3 regions of the Peribacillus sp. NPDC096379 genome follow, and region 1 is predicted to be linked to each of the others. Evidence: riboswitches for the same ligand, from Rfam matches in the RefSeq annotation. Region 1 holds a riboswitch; each other region holds the start of a gene.
What was found. Region 1 has a riboswitch for S-adenosylmethionine ahead of ACIQZI_RS17760 (O-acetylhomoserine aminocarboxypropyltransferase/cysteine synthase family protein). Riboswitches for the same ligand answer to the same signal wherever they lie in the genome.
Positions count from the first base shown of each region.

Region 2: linked by a shared signal. The riboswitch ahead of metK (methionine adenosyltransferase) and the one ahead of ACIQZI_RS17760 (O-acetylhomoserine aminocarboxypropyltransferase/cysteine synthase family protein) in region 1 are both predicted to bind S-adenosylmethionine.
Region 3: linked by a shared signal. The riboswitch ahead of ACIQZI_RS08040 (aliphatic sulfonate ABC transporter substrate-binding protein) and the one ahead of ACIQZI_RS17760 (O-acetylhomoserine aminocarboxypropyltransferase/cysteine synthase family protein) in region 1 are both predicted to bind S-adenosylmethionine.

Region 1 covers NZ_JBIWFD010000004.1:110,355-113,637, forward strand. The annotation lists gene ACIQZI_RS17760 (O-acetylhomoserine aminocarboxypropyltransferase/cysteine synthase family protein) at 349-1,662, opposite strand; SAM riboswitch class I at 1,772-1,878, opposite strand; gene ACIQZI_RS17765 (thioredoxin family protein) at 2,198-2,509, opposite strand; gene ACIQZI_RS17770 (toprim domain-containing protein) at 2,525-2,872, opposite strand; gene gcvH (glycine cleavage system protein GcvH) at 2,995-3,283, opposite strand, start outside.
Region 2 covers NZ_JBIWFD010000001.1:59,845-63,127, forward strand. The annotation lists gene pckA (phosphoenolpyruvate carboxykinase (ATP)) at 1-1,437, opposite strand, end outside; SAM riboswitch class I at 1,665-1,828, shown strand; gene metK (methionine adenosyltransferase) at 2,049-3,245, shown strand.
Region 3 covers NZ_JBIWFD010000001.1:1,695,350-1,698,632, reverse strand. The annotation lists gene ACIQZI_RS08045 (ABC transporter permease) at 1-622, opposite strand, end outside; gene ACIQZI_RS08040 (aliphatic sulfonate ABC transporter substrate-binding protein) at 648-1,631, opposite strand; SAM riboswitch class I at 1,761-1,870, opposite strand; gene yeiL (transcriptional regulator YeiL) at 2,143-2,814, opposite strand; gene ACIQZI_RS08030 (YjjG family noncanonical pyrimidine nucleotidase) at 2,892-3,283, shown strand, end outside.

The DNA.
Region 1 (3,283 bases):
AAGATAGAGTGTCAATGTATTATATTTCTATTTATTGAAAAATCGTTAAAAAACTTGGCAACAATCCCTTTAGATAAAGTGAAACTTCAATCAGTGGCGGTTTTCTTCATCCCCTACTGATTGTTAGTCCCGTTCTACTGTCGCTAAGATCGCAGTAAACGCTTCGATCAATCGACAGTACGAACTAAGGACTACATACGCCGCATCCTGTGGGCGTAAACTTTACCTCTGCTCATGCATCGGTAAGTTTCACTGTATCTTTTACGGGCAGTCGATCCCCCCACCTATCTTCTTTTAGCATGCTCAGAATCTCGAGGTGGGGGTCTTACTGCTTAAAAGTGGGAAAAATTATTTTACTGCAAGTGAATGAATGCCTGTAGCTTTTTCAATCGCTTGTTCAAGATCATCGATTAAGTCTTGGGCATTCTCAATTCCAACCGATAAACGTACCAAATCCTCAGACACACCTGATTTTTCAAGTTCTTTGACTGAAAGTTGCTGATGCGTCGTGCTCGCAGGATGGATGATTAAACTCTTCGCATCCCCAACATTGGCTACATGAGACCATAGGCGAATGGAATTGATCAGATTCGCACCTGCTTCTCTACCACCTTTAATGCCAAACGTCACAATGGAACCTGCTCCTTTTGGCAAATATTTGTCAGCCAAGCTCTTATCAGGATGATCTTCATTACCAGGATAGTAGACCCATGAGACAGCTGGATGATTTTGCAGATAGTCGATGATAATCTTTGTATTCAAAATATGTTCCTTCATCCTCACATGCAATGTTTCCAGCCCAATTGCGAATTGGAAAGCACTCTGCGGACTTAATGCTGGTCCAAGATCTCGGAGTAGCTGTACACGTGCTTTGGTAATAAAGGCGGCTGGACCAACTGCTTCTGCATAAACGATTCCGTCATAGCTTGGATCTGGTTCAGTGAACCCTGGGAAATTAGGTGAATTATAATCGAATTTCCCTGCGTCTACAATGATTCCCCCCATTGTTGTTCCATTTCCAAGCAGCCATTTTGTTGCGGAATGAACGACAATATCCGCGCCAAACTCAATCGGTCTGCACAGATATGGAGTAGCAAACGTGTTATCGATAATGAGTGGAACGCCTGCTTCATGTGCAATGTCAGCCACAGCTTCAATATCAAACACACGCAAACTTGGATTGCCGATTATTTCTGCAAAAACTGCTCTTGTTCGTGAAGTAATCGCATCTCTGAAATTTTCAGGATCATCAGGTGAAACAAATCGGACCTTTATCCCATATTTCGGAAGTGTATTGGCAAATAAATTATATGTACCCCCATATAAAGTTGAAGCTGCTACAATTTCATCTCCCGCACCAGCAATATTTAAAATGGCTAAAGTGATTGCAGCCATTCCGCTCGATACCGCTAAAGCGCCAATTCCACCTTCCAATAAGGCCACTCTTTCCTCAAATGTTGTAACTGTCGGATTGTGAATTCTTGAATAAATGTACCCAGGCTCTTTTAATCCGAACAAATTAGCAGCATGCTCCGTACTTTTGAACGCGAAAGCATTACTTTGGTAAATCGGCAATGATCTTGCTCCAGTTACCGGATCTGCCTCTAATCCCCCATGTACACTCAATGTCTCAAAACGATAATTGTTTTTTTCTTCTCCCATGTAGTCCCACTCCCATTTCTTCATTTTTACGATCCTATTCGCTCCGCAATGATAGGTATATGAGAATCAAAAAAAACCACTTCTTTAAGAAGAGGTTTATTATAAACTCTCCTTATCTTCCAGAGCTAATACTCTGCTGGAATTAGCACCGTGTATGTATCACATACCGGTTGCCGGGCTTCATAGGACCAGTTCCTCCACCACTCTTGATAAGAAATTAATTTAATTTTCGGTAAATTGTTCTTGTGATAAATATATCATGAGCAATAATGCCAGTCAACCGCATCTTTCTTTTATTTCACAGCTTTTTTCATCCCACGATCAGACGTTACTCTCTTTCCTTCGACAAAACTTTCATCAAAAAACATTTCTTGTCATTATTTCCCGAGAAATAGACGTTTAAAGATCAATCCCTTAATAGGATCCACAATGAATATGTAAACGGTTCTCATCAAATGAATAGCAAATACCCGAATAATGGATAGCAAGCTTCTCCATCATTCGGGCATGAATCCGTAGTATAGAAAATCATTCTTCATGATTCTAGCTCCTTTAAGAGAGCATACAGATACGGTACTGATTGAAAAGCATAAACTTTTTCAATCAATTGTCCTTCTTTAAAAAGCAGCAAGCAAGGAACACTTTCTACTTTATATTGCGTCGAAATAGCTGGGCTATAGTTCATATTCATCTTACCGCTTTTTAATTCAGGATAAAGCTCTAACGCAACAGTCAGCATTTTTGAAGCGACCTGACAAGTTCCACACATCGGGGTATACAAATATAAACAAACCGTCTTATCCCGTTGAATTGCGTCATTTAATTCTGTTTCATTCCATTCTTGCATGGTAACACTCATCCTCTATTCTAAATATTCCACTTTCACGTCTATTTTGGCTGCCAGTAGCATAGTTGAAAGATGTTTTAGCGGAGCATCCGCTACTTGACGATACATTTTGTCTATATAAATATGGGAAGCGTTTGGCATTTCGCGCATCAGCTGTTTCCGAAGCTTTTCTCCAGATTTATCTGCATCAACGAGGATATATACATCCTTGTCTTCCAATTCCTCCACAAGTTCATCCAATCTCACTAAAGAGATTGTTCCGTTTGTACAGATAATCTCTACATCTTCGTTCAAAATCTTTTTTACTTGACGCTTATCAGAAGTTCCTTCGACAATAAGAATTTTTTCAACCTCAGACTGCATGAACAACATCATCACCCATCTTGAGTTCTTTCAAAATACTAGAAACTTGAAACAAGTGGCCTACCTATTGCCCGAATAATAAACAAGGAAGACCGTTGCTACAGCCTTCCTCATTTAACATCTTATCCTTCGTTAGTCATTTCTTCGTATGCCTCTGCTGTCATTAATTTCTCAATTTCAGTGCTGTCAGACGGCTCGACTACAACCATCCAAGCCTTCTCATAAGGAGACTCGTTTACAAACTCAGGGCTATCATTTAGATCCTCATTCACTGCAACGACTTTACCACTGATCGGTGCGTATAATTCAGAAACCGTTTTTACAGATTCAACGCTACCGAATGGCTCGTCCGCTTTAATTTCATCGCCTACTTCTGGAAGCTCAACAAACACAATATCACCAAGCTCTGAT
Region 2 (3,283 bases), on a different contig from region 1:
TGGAACCCCTGATATATGAAGGGGGATTTCAAGACCGAAGATATCGTCGTGAACGGTTTCGATGTGATTCAATTCGCCTTCAAGGGCAGCTTGAATCATCGCGCGCGTGTAAGCGAGCTTCATTCGGCTTCCTGTCCCATATTCTCCGCCTGTCCATCCTGTGTTTACTAGGAAGACTCTAGAGTTGTTCTCATCGATTTTTTTGCCGAGCATTTCGGCATAGTGTGTCGCTGGTAATGGTAGGAATGGCGATCCGAAGCATGTTGAGAATGTTGCTTCTGGTGTTGTAACACCCCGTTCTGTTCCAGCCAATTTACTTGTGTAGCCACTTAAGAAATGGTACATGGCTTGTTCTTTCGAAAGCTTCGAGATTGGAGGCAACACGCCAGAGGCATCTGCCGTTAAGAAAATGATAGTATTCGGGTGACCAGCAACACTCGGATTAACGATATTACCGATTCCTTGTAGCTGGTAAGCGGCACGTGTATTTTCCGTTAATGTAGCATCGTCATAATCAGCTACACGTGTGTCTGGATTCACAACTACATTTTCCAACACAGCACCAAAGCGAATGGCGTCGAAAATTTGCGGTTCTTTTTCGCGTGAAAGATTGATGGTTTTGGCATAACAACCGCCTTCGACGTTGAAAACGCCGCTAGACGACCAGCCGTGCTCGTCGTCACCAATTAATTTCCGGCTTGGGTCAGCGGATAAAGTGGTTTTACCTGTCCCAGACAAACCAAAGAACAAAGCAACATCACCCTCTCTGCCGACGTTTGCTGAACAGTGCATCGGAAGAACTCCTGCTTCGGGGAGCACGTAATTCATGACGGAGAAAATCGATTTCTTCATTTCTCCAGCATATTCAGTTCCACCGATTAATACGGTACGTCGTTCAAATGAAATGATGATGAACGTTTCTGATTTCGTTCCATCTACTGCAGGGTCCGCTTTGAAGTTAGGAGCGGAAATGACCGTAAATTCTGCTTGGTGACCGAGTAAATCTTCATCAGTCGGACGCACAAACAATTGATGGGCGAACAAGTTGTGCCAAGCATACTCGTTGATAACCTGAATGGGAAGTCGGTGCTGTACATCTGCACCAGCAAATCCTTTGAATACAAAAATCTCTTCTTTTTGTTTTAGATAGTTTATTACTTTATTGTAAAGGTTTGCAAAAGTATCTTCAGAAATAGGTTGATTCACCGGACTCCAGTCGATTTTGTCTTTGAACACTAATTCTTCCACTATATATTTATCTTTAGGAGAGCGTCCTGTATATTTGCCTGTTTCTGCACGAACTGCGCCCGTTGATGTAAGAACTCCTTCATTTCGTTTAAGAACTTTCTCAACTAATTGAGGAACAGAAAGCTGTACGTTTACATTTGATCCAGCTAATAATTGATGTAACTCATTTGAAATGCCCACAGTATTCATATATGAGATACCTTCCTTCACCCTTATTTATAGAAATAGTATAACACATTGACTTTATTAGTCTATACTAATTATAGTATTTAACACATTTTTTTCTGAAATAGGTATTTTATTCAAGAGATAGACGATATTCATAGAATCAATCAACCTATAATGAAACTATTATTAAGGAAAAAAATCTTGACACTATTCCTTGTAGTACGTTATTATTTTAAATTGTACGGATTCTCTTATCCCGAGTTGGTGGAGGGACAGGCCCTAAGAAACCCAGCAACCTGCCGAAGTGTAGAAAGTTTGCGAAAGATTGATTGCAGATAAAAGTAATTGTCTTTTAATAATTTTGGCGTTGGTGCTAACCTGAGCAAGGTAAAAAACCCTTGAACGATAAGAGTGAAAGGATAGATTCAGTCAATAAACCTTTCCTCAATGACGGGGAAGGTTTTTATGTTTTTCGGGAACACTGATGAACAACGCTGAGAAGATCTGCATCTATTATAGAAACCGATAAGGGAACGAGCTCCGTCAAAACAAAAAAGGTGGATGAGATGGATGGGGTAAAAGCCTCCGTTTGCGTACCTAACACATAATTTCAATAATTAGGAGGAATTAAGATGTCAACAAAACGTCGTCTTTTTACTTCTGAGTCTGTTACAGAAGGCCATCCGGATAAGATTTGTGATCAGATTTCAGATTCAATTTTAGATGCTATCCTGGAAAAGGATGCAAACGCGCGTGTTGCGTGTGAAACTTCGGTAACTACTGGTCTTGTACTAGTAGCTGGTGAAATCACAACTTCCGCATATGTAGACATTCCGCGTATTGTTCGCGATACTATTGCTGGGATTGGCTACACTCGTGCGAAATTCGGCTTTGATGCTGAGACATGCGCTGTTTTAAGTTCAATTGATGAGCAATCAGCAGATATCGCTTTAGGTGTTGATCAAGCACTTGAATCGCGTGAAGGTACGATGAGCGATGCTGAAATCGAAGCAATCGGTGCAGGGGACCAAGGTTTAATGTTCGGATTTGCTTGTAATGAAACAGAAGAGCTTATGCCACTTCCGATTTCATTGGCGCATAAACTTTCCCACCGTTTGACTGCTGTTCGTAAAGACGGCACATTAGCTTACTTGCGCCCAGATGGAAAAACGCAAGTAACGATCGAATATGATGAGAACAATCAACCGGCTCGTGTTGATACAATTGTTATCTCTACACAGCATGACGAAGACACTACGCTAGAGCAAATTCAAGCTGACCTGAAAGAACACGTGATTAAAGCGGTTGTTCCAGCTGACTTGATCGATGCTGAAACAAAGTACTTCATTAATCCAACAGGCCGCTTCGTTATTGGTGGACCTCAAGGAGATGCGGGTCTTACAGGACGTAAGATTATCGTTGACACATACGGCGGTTACGCTCGTCACGGTGGTGGCGCATTCTCAGGTAAGGATGCAACGAAGGTGGACCGCTCTGCAGCCTATGCCGCTCGTTATGTTGCGAAAAACATCGTAGCAGCTGGTCTTGCTGATAAAGCAGAAGTTCAATTGGCTTATGCAATCGGTGTAGCGAAACCAGTGTCAATTGCGATCGATACATTCGGAACAGGAACAGTATCTGAAGATGTATTAGTAGACTTAGTTCGTGCTAACTTCGACCTTCGTCCTGCTGGTATTATCAAAATGCTTGACCTGCGCCGCCCAATTTACAAGCAAACGGCAGCATACGGACATTTCGGCCGTACAGACGTTGATCTTCCTTGGGAACGTACAGATAAAGCAGCAACATTGAAAGAACAAGCTCAATAATAGTAAAAAGAGGAATCCACATTGTGGATTTCTTTTTT
Region 3 (3,283 bases), on a different contig from region 1:
GTCCACTTCGGATTCCTGTTAATAATGAAGGAAGCGATGCGGGAAGAATAATTTTGCTGACAATTTCAAAGGACGTATATCCATAGATTTTACCGACTTCAATCAGTTTTCTGTCTACACCCCGTATCCCAGCAACCATATTCAGATAAACTGGGAAAAACACTCCGACTGCGATCAATATTACCTTAGAGGATTCCCCGATGCCCATCCATAAGATAAATAATGGAACCCAAGCAAGAGATGGAATGGAGCGAAAGGCTTGAATAATTGGATCTATTAATTCTTCGAAAATCTTCATATAGCCGACCAGTGATCCGATTATAACTGCTGTGAATGTTCCGATAAGAAAACCGGCAAATACCCTAATTAAAGTTGTTCCAATATGTCCCCAAAGTGTTCCTTCCAATGCCATCTGATACAGCCCTTCTACTATTACTGAAGGTATAGGAAGAAGGTGTGATTCGATTATCCCCATCCTGCCGGAAGCTTCCCAGATAATCAACAGTGTCAACGGCAGGATGCTGCCAAGCAATACTTTACGATTTGTCTTCAGTTTTGTATATCGTGATTGTTTTGTTTTATTCGCCTTAGTTAATACTGCATGCTCACTATGCTCCAACATTCTTTTCTCAATCCCTTCTGATCCATCATTTGAGTACTTTTACGGCAAATTTAGAATTAAGAAGTTTATCAGTCAACTTCTCAACATCTGTCGAACTTTTTAATAAACCATTTTCTTTTAGAACTTCACCTGACCCTATAATGATAGCCTTTTGTTCATTACTTGGAATCGGTTCTGAAAAGTCATTTCGTTCCAATTCCTTTTTTGCTACTTCTAATGAAATGCTAGCTTCTTTAGCAAGTATTTCTGTCGTTTCATCTGGATGGGCAATTGTCCACTGACGTGCTTCTTCATATGCCTCAAGGACTTTCTCAACATAAACGGGGTATTTCTCAGCGAATTCCTCGCGAACATCAAGTGTGCTAAAGCTATTGAAATCTGGGTTACGATAAAAGATTTGAATGTCTGACTCCAATTCGACCTTTGCCATATGAGGGTCAAGACCAGCCCAGGCATCAACATCACCCGATTGTACGGCTAGGGCACCGTCACTATGCTGTAAGTTGACAATTTCGACATCTTTTGAGGAAAGACCAGCTTCCTTCAGGGCTCTCAACAGAAAAATATAGGGGTCAGTACCAAGTGTAGCTGCAATACGTTTGCCTTTTAAATCAGATACAGAATTGATTGTACCTTTTTTCGCCATAAGTGCTGTCCACTCTGGTTTGGAAGAAATATAAACGGTTTGGATTGGTGTACCTTTTTCTTTGGCTAATAGTGCAGCCGCACCGGCAGCGGAACCGAAATCAACACTCTCTGAGCTAAGGAATTCTAACGCTTTATTTGATCCTTGACTAAGTACAAATTCAACTTCAATGCCTTCATCTTTGAATTTTTTTTCAGCAATGCCCTGATCCTTTAATACCAAACTGACCGGTGAATAATACGCATAATCGAGGATAATTTTCTTTGGTTTAGCATCTGTCCCAGTACCACTTACATCATTCGAGCAACCAGAAAGCAATATTAATCCAATTAGTACCAGTGTACTTCTAAGCCTATTCTTCATTTTAATACCTCCACTTTCCCCTATTTTTTCTTCTACCCATAAATTAAATAGTCCCCATTTGTTTACTTGGTTTAATAATCATTAAAAAACCCTCTTTCTAGTAAGAAGAGGGTTTTAATAAAAAAACCTCCCTCATCTTTCAGATCACATGATCTGCAGGATTTAGCACCTTTTTAAGCATTCACTTAATGGTTGCCGGGCTTCACAGGGCCTATTCCCTCCGCCGCTCTCGATAAGAGTGTATTTATTATTTAATTAGGGTGTTCATCTGTTTTGAAGTATAAATCACCTGAAAATGAATGTCAATAATTTTCTGAATTTTCAATTCGAGTTTCAGGCAATATTTTGGCTATATAAAAAAGGTTGATAAATTTAGAATCTTAATCTAAAAATGCGTCCTTATCCTACAAATAGGAGGCCATGATATTCTCATCAAATTAAATTTTCACTTACCTTAAATGAAAGAAGTGAAACAACTTGTTTATATTTCAAGTTATCAAATCAAACTAAATTAATCTTTTTTTGAACTCAATCGTTCTAACTTTTCTTTATTAATAATAAAATATTTTCTTCCTTTCTTTTCTAATAATCCGTCTTCATGGAATTGGTTAAGTGTGTATAATAAATGTCGATAGCTTACCCCCACGTATTCTGCTGTTTCGGTATGCTTCTCTTGAAAGCATCCATCGTTTTCTATTTGAAGAATATATTTCGCCAATCGGTTTTTGAATTCATAATCTTGCATCTCTGTGTAATGATCTGTTCTTTTTAGTAATTTATCACCTAAATATTTTGATAAATTATGGAGAAAAAGATTGTCATTTAACAGATGTTCTTTCGATGAAGCCAACGGAACCGCCAAGCAAGTGCAGTCATTTATAGCCACAACATCTTTTAAATTCTTTTCCACCTCAATCAAGGATAATTCACCAATAAAATCATCTTTCTTTAGAAACTGAATCAGCGCACGTTTTCCATTTTCGTGTACTATATATATTTTTGCCCGCCCATCCAATAATAAAAATAAGTACTGAATATCTTCATCAAAACGCACTATATATTCATTAGAAGAAAACTTACAAATAAAAGCCTGATGTAAAACTGCTTTCGGAAAAGTTTCTTGAATATCATTATATATATCTACAAAATTTTCAGCGTAATCCTTCAAATTGATTTTTTTCATTTTATCACCTCAATATGAGATATCTCCTATTATTATATTCTTCCTTTCGATATATTACTACCAAGAGGTGGATAGGAATGAACAAATACAAACATATTATTTTTGACTTAGATGATACGATACTTGATTTTCAAGATTCAGAAGAAAAGGCTTTAAGACAAATGATTACGCAATACGAGTTGCCCGATAACAAACAAACCATAGCATGTTATAAGCGCATTAATGATGAATTATGGCATCAATTAGAGGAAGGCTTGATTTCTCGTGAAGACGTGCTGACAACGCGTTTTTCACTTTTTTTGAAGGAATTTCATATAGATGAAAACGGAACAAAAGTTGAAGCCATGTACCGTGAGCATTTAAACCAAGGACATAAGACCGTTACCCATGCACATGAATTATTAAATGCTTTAATTAAGCAAGATTATAAATTATATATTGGAACAAACGGTGTAGGAAAGACTCAAAG